Regions from separate parts of the Rhizobium sp. ZK1 genome, predicted to be linked through region 1. Evidence: riboswitches for the same ligand, from Rfam matches in the RefSeq annotation. Region 1 holds a riboswitch; the other holds the start of a gene.
What was found. A riboswitch is a leader RNA that binds a small molecule or an ion and turns the genes downstream of it on or off. The one in region 1 is predicted to bind thiamine pyrophosphate.

Region 1 (7,499 bases):
AGTACACTATCATATTCGCAGAAGCGAATTGGTCAATTGTCATGAAGTACCAAAAAAAGTCCAACCAAATCAGCAAATAAGCTGACCACCGTTGATCTCCAGGACTTGACCTGTGATGTAGCCGGAGAGTGAAGGGGCCGCCAGGAAGAGATAGGCAGGCGCGCAATCCTCCGCTGTTCCAAGCCGCTGCAGCGGGATAGACTTACGAGTCTGCTCCAGTTTTTCGCGAGATGAATAGCGTGCATGGAAATCGGTATCGATCGTTCCGGGCGAGACGCAATTGACCCTTATACCGTCAGGCGCGAGCTCCCGGGCAAGCGCCTTCGAATAGGTCGCAACGAAAGCCTTCGATGCGGAATAGATCGCCGAACCAGGGCTTCCGCCGGTCAGCGCCGAAATCGAAACCGTGTTGACGATGGCAGCACCTTGCGCCGCCCGCAGCGCCGGAAGCACAGCGCGCGTCAACTCCACCACCGACGTTTGGTTGAGACGCACGATGGTCTCGTACTCGGCATCAGTGAGCTCTCCGGCCAGAAAGCGGCCATGCATGGTACCGGCATTGTTGACCAGCACATGCACCGCATCGAAGAATTCAAGCGCCTCCTCCGCAAACTTTGTCGCCCCGCCCGGATGCAGGAAATCTGCCGGCAGCAGCAGCGCCCGCCGCTCCGATTCGGCTGTCAGCAGAAAATCCGGCAGTTCGCGCTCCCCATCACGCCCGATATGAACGAGTACGCGCGCCCCGCAATCCAGAAACTGTCGGGCAATTTCCAGGCCGATACCGCGGCCGCCCCCCGTGACGACGACATTGCGGTTCTCGAACAGTTTGGGATGAAACACGAAGCTCTCCTCCTTGCGAGCGGCCGGTCCCGCTGCTTGCACTACCAGGGCCTAACATATGCGGCCATCAGCCAAAAGAAAGCCCGAAGGTCTAAGCACCCGGGTCCAGAAGCCGCGCACCGGCGCCTTGCCTGCCGAGAACGTCGAAGGGATTGCGCAATGGACAGGCGTCGATGGAGAGGCAGCCACAGCCAATACAGCTCGTCAGATGGTCGCGCAGCAGGCTCAGCCGCTTGATGCGGGCATCGAGATCATCTTTCCAGAGCGCCGACAGCCTCTGCCAATCCTCGACTGTCGGCGTACGGCTCTGCGGCAGGGTTTCGAACGCAGTCTGGATTTCGGCAAGCGGGATGCCGACGCGTTGCGCCACCTTGATGATGCCGAGACGCCGTAGTACGTCGCGGCCGTAGCGGCGCTGGTTGCCGCGGGTGCGGATGCTGGAGATCAGCCCCTTCGTCTCATAGAAATGAAGGGCAGAAACAGCAAGCCCGCTTCGCTCTGCCACCTCGCCCACCGTCAGGAGCTTGCTCAACGAGAATGTCGAATTCTGCTGCATGGCCTATTGACCTCAATGTTAGTTGAGGTTTTATAGACTGCGCTCCCGAGGCCGTAAAGCCGATACGAGAAGGAGCAATGCATGCAGAAACCCATGAGGCTTGCCGTCATCTATGGCAGCACGCGTGAGGGCCGCATCTGCGACAGGGTGGTGAAATGGCTCGAAAGAGAGCTGGCCCGCTTTCCGCAATTCAAGATCGACATCATCGATCCGCTGGCATTTTCGTTGCCGCGAGAGCATGCGCCGCATCATCCGGAGGCAAGACGGCTCACGGACAGGCTTCACCAGGCCGATGGCTTCATCCTCGTCACCCCGGAATATAACCACAGTTTCACCGCCTCACTGAAGTTCCTCATCGACCTCTTCATCGAGCCCTGGCACGGCAAGCCGATTGCCTTTGTCTGCTATGGCGGTGTCTCCGCCGGATTACGGGCAGTTGAACAGCTCCGCCTCGTCTTCGCCGAACTCCATGCCGTCACGATCTGCGACGCCGTGAGCTTCAACTCCCCCTGGCGTCGTTTCGACAATGAAGGCTGGCTGCAGGATCCGCAGGATGCGTTGCGCCGGCTCTCGCGAATGATGGCCCAGTTGCAATGGTGGACTGAAGCGCTGATCACCGCCCGCAGCGACACTCCTTATGCCGGTGTAGCCGCCTGAGACAACGACATCCGGTTCCGTTTCTGGCAGGTACGGAAGCGGCTGGACACCCGGACAGGGCCTCCGTCCGGGTGTTTCCTTCCCCGACACCTAACAGGTGCTCCCAAACGGTCATCGCCCTCATACCGACCGTGTAGCCGGGTAGGAATTTTGCGGTTGCAGTATCGCAAACCCGGTGTTAGTTTCCGCCACAATTTCACGGGGGAGCTCCGAACTGCCGGGGCTGAGATGTGAGGCGCATGCCTCCGGACCCTTCAAAGCTGATCTGGGTAATGCCAGCGGAGCGAGGTCCAAATGTTTTCCGGCGCGCAAGTGTCCCTGTATCCGATGTCCGGCATTTTCGTCGGCATCATCCTTGACGCTATCAAGGCTCTCGAGCCCTATCGCGATCGTCTTCGCATCGAAACCGACGATATTTCTACGCTGATGGTCGGCCCGCCCGACGTGCTGTTTGCCGCCATGCGCGACCTCTTCGTCTCGGCTGCCGCAAGCGGCGAGCATTGCGTATTGTCCGCCGCCATCTCGCGTGGCTGCCCCGGCGAACCGGATGATGCGATCTGCGGCGCCGGCTTGTCTTCCAGCCGGTCCGAGCCGCTTGCCGAGCGCGTCGAGGCCGCGATTACGGCAGTCAGGGATACGAAACAGACCGGCCGGGCAACGGCAGCCCAGTTTTCTCTCTATGTTATGGGAACGGGCACGCATATGGACGAGATCTATGGCTGCATCGATTTCCTGAAGCGTTCGGGCACATTCGACCGCTCCAAGAATTTCTGCACCAAGCTGCGCGGCGATGCCGGCGCGATCTTTGCGACCATTCACGAAGCCTTCTATCGCTTCGGCGATCCAGAAGGCCATGTGACGCTGGATATCACGGTCTCCGCAAACAGTCCGAGCAAAGCCTGAGACGCTTGACGGCGATGACCTTATCGAACTCGGATTCGACATTTACGGCACTGAGGCGGGCCTTGCCTGCCATTCTTGCCGTGTTTGCCTTCCTGGCTGTCTGGGAGCTCTATGTCGATCTCTCCAGCATCAAACCCTCCATCCTGCCCTCGCCTTCGCGCATCTTCACACAAGGCTGGGTGAAAAGGCAGGCGCTGCTCGACAATACCTGGCCGACGCTCAGCGCAACACTCGGCGGTTTTGCCCTGTCGCTGGTCTTTGCCTTCGTCTCATCGGTGCTGATGGATTTCGTACCCTTCATGCGACGCGCACTGTTGCCGCTGTTCATCGTCAGCCAGACACTGCCATTGGTCGCGATTGCGCCCCTGGTCGTGCTCTGGTTTGGTTTCGGGCTGCTGCCGAAACTTCTGCTCGTCGCACTCGTCACCTTCTTTCCGTTGCTGGTCGCCCTGCTGCAGGGCTATGAATCGACGGACGGGGATATTGCCGAGCTTCTGAGTTCCATGAAGGCGAGCCGCTGGCGCATCTTCTGCCTGGCGAGACTTCCTTCCGCCATGCCCTTCTTCTTTGCAGGTCTGCGCATATCGATCACCTATGCCGTGGTCGGCGCGATCTTTGCCGAATATGCAGGCGCCTCCCGTGGCCTCGGGATTTACATCCTCAACGCCAAGAACAATTTCCGGCCGGATCTCGTGCTCGCCGCCGTCGTTCTCAGTGCCCTTCTGACGCTGTGCCTTTTCGGCCTTACGCTGGCGATCCAGCGTCTCGCCATGCCCTGGCAATCCGCCGCGGAGAAACGCCGATGAGCGGGATGCTGGAGCTTAAGAACATCTCGAAGTCCTTCGATGGCATGGAGGTGCTGAAGGACATCTCTCTCCATATCGCCAGGGGTGAATTCGTTTCGATCGTCGGCCCCTCCGGCTCCGGCAAGTCGACGATCCTCAGGCTGCTGACACAGGCATTGCTGACCGATAAAGGCGACATTCTCTTCGACGGCACTCCGCTCTCACAGGCTGCGCATGCCTTCGCTTTCATGCCCCAGCGCGATGCGTTGATGCCGTGGCGAAGCGTGATCGACAATGCGATCCTCGGCCTCGAAGTACATGGCATGCGTCGCAAGCAAGCGCGCGCCGTCGCGGCCCCTCTCTTCGAACGCTTCGGCCTTTCCGGCTTCGAAAACCACTATCCCGCAGCCCTTTCGGGCGGCATGCGCCAGCGTGCGGCCCTGCTGCGTACTGTGATCCAGCGGCAGGACATGCTGCTGCTCGACGAGCCCTTCGGGGCCCTCGACGCGCTGACCCGCACACAGATGCAGGAATGGCTGCAAGGCATGTGGATCGATCATCGCTGGACGGCGCTGCTGATCACACATGATGTGCGCGAGGCGGTCTTTTTGTCCGACCGTATCTATGTGCTTTCAGCCCGCCCGGCGGCTGTGGTCAGGGAATTCGAGGTACCGCTGGCAAGACCGCGAACGCTTGCCGATCTCGGCTCCCCGGCCGCACAGGCGATCGAAACAGAAATTCTTCAAACACTGCTGCATCCGCAAAGAACCTGAGGAGGTCCTGATGCTTCTCACACGCCGACAAACTCTTTTTGCCGCCATGGCTGCAAGCCTCTCCGGCCGCACCGCCTTCGCCCAGTCCGCCGCCGCAAAGGTCCGCATCGCGCTCGACTGGACGCCGAACACCAATCACATCGGCATCTATGTCGCCAAGGCGAAGGGCTTCTATGAAGCTGCCGGCCTCGATGTCGAAATCCTGCCCTATGCCGATACCAGCGCCGGCACGCTGGTCGCGAACGGCGTTGCCGATTTCGGCATTTGCGGGGAGATCGAAGCCTTCACCCAGCGCGCCGCCGGCGCGGATGTGAAGCTCGTCTACGCCGTGGTGCAGACGGAAACCGGCAGGCTGATCTTCAAGAGCGACCGCGACGACATCAAGAGCCCTAGAGATCTTGATGGTAAGACCTATGGTGGCTTCGGCGGCGCATGGGAGGAGGCACTCGTCTCCGCGATGATCCGCAACGACGGCGGCAAGGGCACCTTCCAGAATGTCACGCTCGGCACTTCGGCCTATGAGGCGCTCGACAACGGCGCCGTCGACTTCACACTGGAAATCTACACCTGGGAGGGCATTGCCGCCCAACTCGAGAACCGGCAGATCAGCCGCTGGCACTACAGCGATTACGGCATTCCCGACGAACAGACGACCGCGATCGCTTCCAGCGACGCATATCTTGCGGCCAATCCGCAAAATGCCCGCGCCTTCATCCAGGCAACACTGAAGGGTTACGCCTATTCGGTCGACAATCCGGACGAGGCCTGCGACCTCTTGATTGCCGGCAGCAATGGCGCACTGCTCAACACCGACCTTGTCAAGGCATCGCAGAAGGCCCTCGTCGAGGGGCATTTCCTCAGGAGCGAAAGCGGCGCGATCGGCACCATCGATCCGGCCAAGGCCGAAGCGATCGGCATTTTCCTGTTCGATCATGGCATCCTCCTCGATGCCAATGGTGCGGCACTGACGGAAAAGCCCGACTTTTCCGCCTACTACACCAACAGTCTCCTTGGCTGAGACGAGCCTGCCCTTGCGGGCAGCAGTTTTTCACTGCAAAGTCCCGCAAGGAGCGAGGGAGTGACATGCAGCAGCAGGACCGGGTGGCTGGAGCGGATTTCTTGCGCGCAGCCGCCTGCTTGCTCGTCCTCATCCATCATCTCATTCTGCGCATCGACCTCACCAAGCTCGGCGAAGGATTGCGGCCGACACTGACTGCCCTGCGCTTCGGCAATTTCGGCGTCGCCATCTTCTTCGTCCTCAGCGGCTTCCTGCTGGCCTTGCCGTTCTGGCGTTCCCTCGACGCCGGCGGCGCCATGCCCGACCTGCACATCTATGCGCTACGCCGCGCGGCCCGCATCGTGCCCGGTTATTGGGTGGCTTTGACGGCGGGCTTCATCCTCAGCGTCACATTGCTCGGATATGCGCTGACGCCGGAACTCGCTATGCGCTATGCCAGCGGCCTTTTCTTCATGAGCCAATGGCACTGGCGCACTTTCTTTCCTGTGGAAGGCAACGGCCCGCTCTGGTCCATCTCTTTCGAAGCGACGAGCTATGTGCTGCTGCCGCTTTGTTTCCTCTGGATTTTCGCGATCCCGGAAAACCGCCGTTCTCCACTTGTCACGCGCCTTGCCTGGCTCGGCATCATTGCCGTGACGCTGATCGCCCATGAAACCTTCCGTACGCTTTCCCCGCCCAATGAGCTGGACCGTGGCTGGCAATATGGCATGCAGGGCGGCGCGAAGGAGTGGATGCCCAACTACAATCCCATCGGCTTTTTCGCCGTTTTTGCGCTCGGCACGCTCGCAGCCGGCATTCAGATCCTGCTGCCGCGAAAGCGTCGGATCTGGTTCGACATCATCGCACTCGCCTGCCTCGTCGCCACCGGCCTCCAGCTACCGCTTTCGACAGGCGGGTCCTGGGAAGCCTACGGATGGCTCGGAGTTCCCTATGCCTTTCCGCTGTTTCCGGTTCTGATCGCTGCCGCTCTTGTGACCCTCTCGCGCTCGGTGCTGCTTGCGGCACTGCTCGACAATACCGTCATGCGCTTTACGGCAACCATCTCATTCGGGATCTATATCTGGCAGGATATCGTGCTGACCTCGATGCAAACGATTTCTCCGGCGATATTCGGGATCGGCAGGGACGATCCGGTACAGGACTGGTTTATCGGCTGCGCCGTTGCGACGCCGATCATTTTTCTTCTCGCAACCTTCAGCTATTTCACGCTGGAACGACCGGCAATACGAAGCGCCGCACGCATAACGCGCAAGAATTCAGCCGTTACCCAATATAGTTAATTCTCAATCCATTGAAAATATCAGAGACATATTTCGAAATACTCCCAAATTTGGCACCGTTATGGTTACGAAAACGTTAAGGAGGCGAGTGACAAATCGATCTCGTCCATGTATTTGTGCCAGCACCACGCAATATGCGAGTATTTCCACGGACGTTGCTTAGTGAACGTGTTTACTTCAAATAAGCTTCAAGATGCGGCTTTCGCTGTGAAAACAGTGAAGATGGAGGCTCTTGACGCAGCGAATTCCAATATTCGCCAGCCCGAGAGCTTTGCCGCATTGGATGGCCGGAACAGACTTCAGCTCGGCTTGAAGAGAGCGTTCGACATTTTCGGTGCAACAAGCGCTCTGGTTATTCTGTTTCCAGTTCTTCTAGCGATCGCGCTTCTCATCGTGATCGATGACGGCGGACCGGTGTTTTTCCGGCAGATTCGCTGGGGCCTGAAGGGCAGCAAGATCACCGTCTATAAGTTTCGCTCCATGCGGGCCGATCTCTGCGATCCAACCGGCGTCCAGCAGACTGTCAAGGGTGATTGGCGCGTGACGCGGATTGGCGCCTTCCTGCGCAAGACCAACATCGACGAGCTTCCGCAGCTTCTCAACGTCATCAAGGGTGATATGTCGCTCGTCGGCCCCCGCTGCCACGCGATCAATATGCGCGCAGCCGGTATGCTCTACGAGGAACTG
Region 2 (7,499 bases), on a different replicon from region 1:
CGCCAGCGACTGACTATTGCACTGGCGACCGTCTGTGAACCGGAATTCATCATTGCCGACGAGCCGACGACGGCGCTCGACGTTTTGGTGCAGCAGGATGTTCTTGCGCTGATCAAGGAAGTCCAGACGCGCATGCAGGCCTCGGTCATCTTTGTGACACACGATATGTCCGTGCATGCCGCGATCACCGATCGCTTAGCCATCATGTATGCCGGGCGGCTTGCCGAAGAAGGGCCGACCCAGGCGATCTTCGACAATCCGCAGCATCCCTACACGGTTCATCTGATCGGCAGCCTGCCGCGGATCGGCGATACGAAAACCAGAAAGAGCCTGCAGGGCAAACCGCCGGCGCTTTCCAATCCGCCGCCCGGGTGCCGCTTCCACCCGCGGTGTCCGATCGCGATCGAGAGATGCTCGAAAGAAGTGCCCGTCATGCAGCCAAGCGCGACCGGCGGGCGTGTCGCCTGTTTCAGGGCAGGGGAGTATAAGATCCAATGAGTGGCGAACACCTTCTCGAACTTGAGAACGTCACCAAACTGTTTCCGATCGGCGGCTTCTTCTCGCGTGCCAAGATGGCGGCGGTCAACGACGTCAGTTTCGCGCTTGAGACCGGCCGGCCCGAGATTTTCACCATTGTCGGCGAATCCGGCTCCGGCAAGTCCACGCTTGCCAAGATGATTCTCGGCAGTGAAAAGGCCGACCGCGGCACGATCCGCTTCGATGGCGCCGATATCGGCGATATTCGCAGTCGCAGTGCCCGCGAAGCCTTCATGGCCAGGGTCCAGCCGGTTTTCCAGAACCCGTTCGAAGCCTTCAACCCTCTGACGCGCATCGACGAATACCTGTTTGCCACCGCTCATCGTTTCAAGGGTGCCAAGAGCCGCGCTGAGAGGGAGGCGCTTGCCGACGCGGCCCTGCAGCGGGTCGGCCTCTCCATTGCGGAGGTCCGCGGACGTTATTCGCACGAATTGTCGGGTGGCCAGCTTCAGCGCATTGCGGTGGCGCGTGCGCTCATTCCGGAACCGAAGCTGATCGTCGCCGACGAGCCGGTCTCGATGGTGGATGCGTCGCTGCGCATGTCGATCGTCAATCTTTTCCGCGAACTGCGTGATACGCTCAAGGTGTCGATCATCTACATCACCCACGATCTGGCGACGGCCTATTACATCGCCGATCGGGTCATCATCATGCGCAAGGGCGTGGTGGTGGAAAGCGGTGACGCGCGCGCTGTGCTCGACAATCCTCAGCATGAATATTCGATCGCGCTGAAGAATGCCGTCTTGCCGCCCGATCCGCATGAGGCGTCGGCGATCATTCGCCAGCGCCAGCAGGAGGGCGCATCGGTGCCCCGGAAGATTGCGCGCGCCTGATCCCCTGATGGTCAGAGCTTGGCCGTACCCGACAGAAGGTGCAGCCAAGCCGTGGTCTCAAAAGGTGCGGAAACGCAGGTTGGCTGCAGAGAGCTCGCTGACGGTGGCGCAGCCCATGAGCTTCATGCCGCGCTCGATTTCCGTTCTCATCTGCAGGAGCGCCCGTTCGACGCCGGCCTGACCGGCGGCGGCAAGCGGGAAGAGGTAGTAGCGGCCGACGCCGACGGCCTTGGCGCCGAGCGACAGGGCCTTCAGTACATGGGTGCCGCGCTGAATGCCGCCATCGACCATGACATCGATACGGTCGCCTACGGCATCGACGATTTCCGCAAGCTGGTCGAAGCCGCTTCGCGATCCGTCGAGCTGACGTCCACCGTGATTGGACAGCACGATACCGGTGCAGCCGATATCGATGGCGCGCTTGGCATCCTCGACTGTCATGATGCCCTTCAGGCAGAACTGTCCGCCCCAGGTCTTCACCATTTCTGCAACGTCGTCCCAGTTCATGGCGGGATCGAGCATCTCGGTGAAATAGCGGCTGATCGACATGGTGCCGCTGCCCATGTCCACATGGCTGTCGAGTTGCGGCAGGCGGAATTTTTCATGCGTGAAATAATTCATCGCCCAGGCCGGTTTGACCGCAAATTGCGCCATGCCAGCGAGATTGAGTTTGAAGGGAATGGCAAAGCCGGTACGCTTGTCGCGCTCGCGGTTGCCGCCGGTGATGCTATCGACCGTCAGCATCATCACCTGGACGCCTGCCTGCTTGGCCCTCGCCATCATTTCGCGATTGAGGTCGCGATCCCTGTGGAAGTAGAACTGGTAGACCTGCGGCCCGCTGCTGATCTGCCGCGCTTCTTCCAGGCTGATCGTCCCGAGCGATGAGACGCCGAACATCGTGCCGAATTTGCCGGCGGCATGGGCAACCGCCCTTTCGCCCTCATGATGGAAGAGCCGCTGCAGGGCCGTCGGCGAACAATAGACCGGCATCGCGAGTTTCTGTCCCATGACGGTGACCGACATATCGACTTCGCTGACGCCGCGCAGCACGCTTGGAAGAAGATCGCAGCTTTCGAAGGATGACGTGTTGCGCCTGTAGGTCACCTCGTCATCCGCTGCGCCGTCGATATAATTGAAGATCGGCCCGGGAAGGCGTTGTTTGGCGAGGCGGCGGAAGTCATGGAAATTATGGCAGTCTGAAAGGCGCATACTCGTATCCAATCGAGGGCTGGCATGTCATGCCTCCGCATGTGGCTCAGCCGATGAACGGCCGCGAGACCTCCTCGTCTTCGCGATCCATGACCTATGGGATACGATTATTATCGCACCAATCTCAAGCTCTCTTGAGTGCGCTCCCGTCGCCTCCTCGGATAAATATGCAATTTTTCCGACAGGCCTTCGAGATCTGATCAGCGACCAGCTTTGACCGCGAGCCAAATGACGTGCCGTGCTCCGCCGCGCTTGCCGTTGGCACGCGTATTGACCGCATCGACGGCAAAGCCACTATCCTTCAGCCGGCGGGTGAAGGATGGATCCGGTCCGGAGGACCAGACCGCGAGCACGCCGCCAGGGCGGAGTGCTTCGCGGGCGGATTTCAGGCCGGCGAAATCATAAAGCCGGTCGTTGGATTTGCGGGTCAAGCCATCGGGGCCGTTATCGACATCGAGCAGGATGGCGTCATAGCTGGCCTTGCCGGCGCGGATAGCTTCCTCGACATCTCCCTGATGGATTGCGACACGCGGATCGTCGAGGCATCCCTTGAAGACCTCGGCCATCGCACCGCGCGCCCAGGCGATGACCGCAGGCACCAGTTCGGCAACGACGACGCTTGCATCTTCTGGCAGGATCGCGAGCGCAGCCCGCAGCGTAAAACCCATGCCGAGCCCGCCGATCAGGATTTTTGGCTTTGGATGCGACTTGATGCGGTCGTGAGAGAGCGTGGCGAGCGCTTCTTCGGAACCGCTGAGCCGGCTGTTCATCAACTCGTTGGCGCCGAGCATGATCGAGAATTCGCTGCCGCGCTGTTTCAGCCGCAACTCACCGCCTTCGCCGGGAATGGTCGCGGAATCGAGTTGGATCCAGGGGAGCATGGCAGTTTCGTCTCGGTAAAGGGGACCGTCCACTAGCATAGGCCGGCAGCCGATGCCAACAAACCTCTCTCAGACCACACGCATGAAATGGTCCGCCTCATATTCGACCACGGCCCTTGCCGATGCGGTCGCAGATTGCAGCGGTCGACGAAGAGGCCGAGCAGGGCCGTCTGACAATCTTTGAAATGTGATCCGCCTCAGAGCCCGGCGCCTTTCCACAGGGCATGAAAATGGTGGACTGGCCCATGGCCGGAACCGACCGTCAATTCGCCCGCAGCCGCGACCGCTTGCGCAAGATAGGCCTTGGCGGTTGCGACCGCCATCTGCGGCGAAACGCCCTTGGCAAGCTCCGCAGCAAGGGCGCTGGACAGGGTGCAGCCCGTGCCATGCGTATTCTTCGTCGGCACACGCCTGGCTTCGAACCAATGAAGACCGGAAGCGATCGACAACACGTCCGGGCTCTCGTCGCTTTCGAGATGGCCGCCTTTGACCAGCACGGCAGCGGGACCAAGTGCCCGGAGGCGCTCGGCCTGTGAGGCCATCTGCTTACGGTTTTCGGCACACTCTTCGTGCAGCAGCGCGGCGGCTTCCGGCAGATTTGGGGTGAGGAGCGTAGCGAGCGGCAGCAGATGCCGTGTGAGCGCATCGACGGCTTGCGGGTCGAGGAGGGCCGCTCCTCCCTTGGCGATCATGACGGGGTCGACGACGATGGGGATGCCGCGATGGGGCGCCAGCGCCTCGGCAACCGCTTCGGCGATGCCGGCATTGGCGATCATGCCGATCTTGACGGCATCGACGCGAACATCGGCAAAGACGGCCTTGATCTGCTGGGCGACGAAATGCGGCGGCACGAGATGCACGCCGGTCACACCCAGCGTGTTCTGCGCCGTCAATGCCGTCAGCGCCGCCATGCCATAAACGCCACGGGCGGAAAAAGCCTTGAGATCGGCCTGGATGCCGGCGCCGCCGGATGGGTCGGAGCCGGCAATGGACAAAACGTTGCGGATCATCGGCTGACCTTTCTGATTTCAGCGGCAATGCGAAGCGTCGCAGCCTTCGGATCGGGCGTACCGCAGATCGCTGAGACGACAGCGAGCCCATCGGCGCCTGCTGCAAAGACGGAAGCGACATGCTCGCTCTTCAGGCCGCCGATCGCAACTGTTGGAACGGGTGCAGCCTTTACCAGTCTCGCCAGCCCGTCAAAGCCGATCGGCTGCTTGTGGTCCGTCTTGGTTGGGGTGGCAAAGACCGGTCCGATACCGGCATAATCGACGATACCGGGGTCTATTGCCGTTGCCAGAGCTTCGGTCTCCACCGACAGGCCGAGGATCATGTCCGGTCCGATCATCGAACGTGCGGCGGCCGGCCCCGTATCGTCCTGGCCGATATGTAGCCCGTCGGCTCCGATTGCAACGGCCGCCTCCACATCGTCATTGACGATCAGCAGCGCGCCTGTACCCTTCAGGACCTCTTTCAGGGCAAGACCGGTTTCCACCATTCTTGCCCTTCCGCCATGTTTGTCGCGAAGCTGCACCATGGTCGCACCACCCGCGACGGCGAGCCGCGTCGTCTCGACCATGCCGATAGCGGCGCAAAGATCGGGATCAAGGACCAGGTAGAGGGAAAGATCAAAGCGTTTCATGTGACATTGATCCTGACTTTTGCATCCAGTGTCGGGCCGTCAAGCGCGGCGAGTGCGTCGAGGAAGCGCCAGGAGAAGGAGCCCGGGCCGGCAGCGTCTTTCGCCGCCTCTTCGCCGGCAACCGCGAAGGTGGCGAGAGCCGCAACTGCGGCTGCAAAGGGATCGTCGGCAATGGTTGCGGCAAAGGCGCCGGTGAGGCAGGTCAGCGAGCAGCCGAGTGCAGTGACCTGCGGCATCAGCGGCGAGCCGCCTTCGATGCGCAGCGCTTGTGCGCCATCAGTCACGAAATCAACGACCCCGGTGACAGCGACGACTGCGCCATGCCGTTCAGCGAGCAACCGGGCAGAAGCCTCGGCCTGCTCCACCGGGTCACGGCTGTCGACGCCCTGGCCGCGGCTTTCGCCGCCGGCAAGCGCGATGATCTCCGAGGCATTGCCGCGGATGATCGTCGGGCGAAGCGCCAGCAGATCGGCAACCGCCTTGCGGCGGAAGCCGGTCGCGTAGTGGGCGACCGGATCGAGAACCCACGGCTTGCCGCCTGCATTCGCAGCACGTGCTGCTGCCTGCATGCCGTCGATCCATTGAGTGGAGAGCGTGCCGATATTGACGGTCAAAGCGCCAGCGATCGCAGCAAATTCTCCGGCCTCCTCGGCTGCATGAACCATGGCAGGCGACGCCCCGGCCGCAAGCACCACATTGGCGGCGATGTTCATGGCGACATAATTGGTGATGCACTGCACGAGCGGCGGCTTGGCGCGCATGGCCGTCAACAGTGCTCCGGGTGTCTTGTTCTCCATAGTACCCCTTTCAGGCGGGGCAGGCGCGGGAACGATCATGCAAGAGAGCAGACTGCCACCCGAGCGACTCCCTCCGCCGGCATTATCCGGTTCAGGTTCGAAGGGTGCTTCTCAGCCCGTTCTTGCAAACGGGCGCCCCTGTCTCTCAACGGCACTCTTTCTTGCAGAGAATAGTGCCGCTGTCACTGGCAAAATGACGGTTTTACGAAGGCGACACACTCCTGGCGCCACAGCGTTGTTTGGAGCTTGCCAACCTCTCGCATGGTCTCCTAAAAGCCCCCGCGGTTGAGCTTGGCAAGCCCGATCCAATCAACGCAGCGGGGCCGGAAGCAGGTTAGCCGTAAAGTCCTGATAGGAAACCGGACGCAGGAACCTGTAGATCGCCAATGTCCCGACCGATGTCGACCTGCCGTCGGCGGTTGCCGGGTAGGGGCCGCCATGCACCATGGCGGGCGATACTTCCACCCCGGTTCCGAAGCCATTCACGAGCAGTCGTCCAGCAAGCATTTCCAGCTTGGGCACGAGGCGCCTTGCTTCCGGCTCGTCTTCGCTGGCGATGTGGAGGGCGACGGTCAACTGGCCTTCGAGGCCGTCGAGGACGCGCTCGAGTTCTGCGAGATCGCGGCAGCGCACGATAAGGCCGGCCGCGCCGAAGACCTCGTCCTGAAGTTCGTGATGCGCGAGGAATGCCGCAGCCGTCGTCTCGAAGAGAGCAGCAGTGCCTTCGAATTCACTGCCCGGCTTGCCATTTGCGACGAGGCGGACCTCCGGATGCTTTTCCAGCCGGGCGACGCCATCACAGAATGCCTTGGCGATAGAGCCCGTCAGCATTGTCTGCGCGTCGACATCGGGCAGAAGCTCCCGCGTCTTGGCAATGAAAGTATCGAGACCTTCGCTATCGACGGCGAGAATGAGGCCGGGATTGGTGCAGAATTGTCCGGCACCCAGGACCAGCGAGCCTACAAAAGACGTTGCAATCTCTGCCGCGCGGCTTTTCAGGGCGTTGGGGAAGAAGATAACGGGGTTGATGCTGCTCATTTCGGCATAGACCGGGATCGGCTGCTTGCGCTCGGAAGCGATCTTCATCAGCGCTGTGCCGCCGCGGCGCGAACCTGTGAAACCGACTGCCCGAATTCTTGCATCGGCGACGAGCTTCTGTCCGACCTCGAAGCCGGTATCGAAGAGGAGCGCGAAGGTGCCGACATGCAGGCCGGCCTTGGCGACGGCACGTTGTACGGCCCGGCCTACAAGTTCCGACGTGCCCGGATGGGCAGAATGCGCCTTGACGACAACAGGGCATCCAGCTGCGAGCGCAGATGCCGTGTCACCGCCGGCAACGGAGAAGGCGAGGGGAAAGTTCGATGCGCCGAAAACCGCCACGGGGCCGAGGGGAACGTTGCGTAGGCGCAGATCAGGCTTCGGAACAGGCTTGCGGGACGGATCCGCGCCGTCGAAGCGAAGCTCCTGGAACCGGCCTTCACGAACCTCCTTTGCAAACAGCCGAAGCTGTCCGATCGTGCGGCCCCGCTCGCCCTCGATCCGTCCGCGCGGAAGTCCGGTTTCTGCCACTGCACGGACGACCAGCTCATCGCCGATCGCT

Region 2: it holds a riboswitch for thiamine pyrophosphate, as region 1 does, so the genes downstream of both, thiM (hydroxyethylthiazole kinase) here and ACK9YZ_RS19275 (YkoF family thiamine/hydroxymethylpyrimidine-binding protein) in region 1, are expected to answer to the same signal.

The regions. Positions count from the first base shown of each region.
Region 1 is NZ_CP180586.1:3,802,255-3,809,753, forward strand. It holds gene ACK9YZ_RS19260 (SDR family NAD(P)-dependent oxidoreductase) at 70-840, opposite strand; gene soxR (redox-sensitive transcriptional activator SoxR) at 932-1,396, opposite strand; gene ACK9YZ_RS19270 (NADPH-dependent FMN reductase) at 1,478-2,053, shown strand; TPP riboswitch at 2,244-2,357, shown strand; gene ACK9YZ_RS19275 (YkoF family thiamine/hydroxymethylpyrimidine-binding protein) at 2,348-2,956, shown strand; gene ACK9YZ_RS19280 (ABC transporter permease) at 2,971-3,762, shown strand; gene ACK9YZ_RS19285 (ABC transporter ATP-binding protein) at 3,759-4,514, shown strand; gene ACK9YZ_RS19290 (ABC transporter substrate-binding protein) at 4,522-5,532, shown strand; gene ACK9YZ_RS19295 (acyltransferase family protein) at 5,598-6,812, shown strand; gene ACK9YZ_RS19300 (sugar transferase) at 6,975-7,499, shown strand, end outside.
Region 2 is NZ_CP180587.1:1,263,081-1,270,579, reverse strand. It holds gene ACK9YZ_RS28405 (ABC transporter ATP-binding protein) at 1-498, shown strand, start outside; gene ACK9YZ_RS28400 (ABC transporter ATP-binding protein) at 495-1,370, shown strand; gene ACK9YZ_RS28395 (alpha-hydroxy acid oxidase) at 1,428-2,579, opposite strand; gene ACK9YZ_RS28390 (spermidine synthase) at 2,780-3,460, opposite strand; gene thiD (bifunctional hydroxymethylpyrimidine kinase/phosphomethylpyrimidine kinase) at 3,658-4,470, opposite strand; gene thiE (thiamine phosphate synthase) at 4,467-5,102, opposite strand; gene thiM (hydroxyethylthiazole kinase) at 5,099-5,899, opposite strand; TPP riboswitch at 5,951-6,049, opposite strand; gene ACK9YZ_RS28370 (aldehyde dehydrogenase (NADP(+))) at 6,209-7,499, opposite strand, start outside.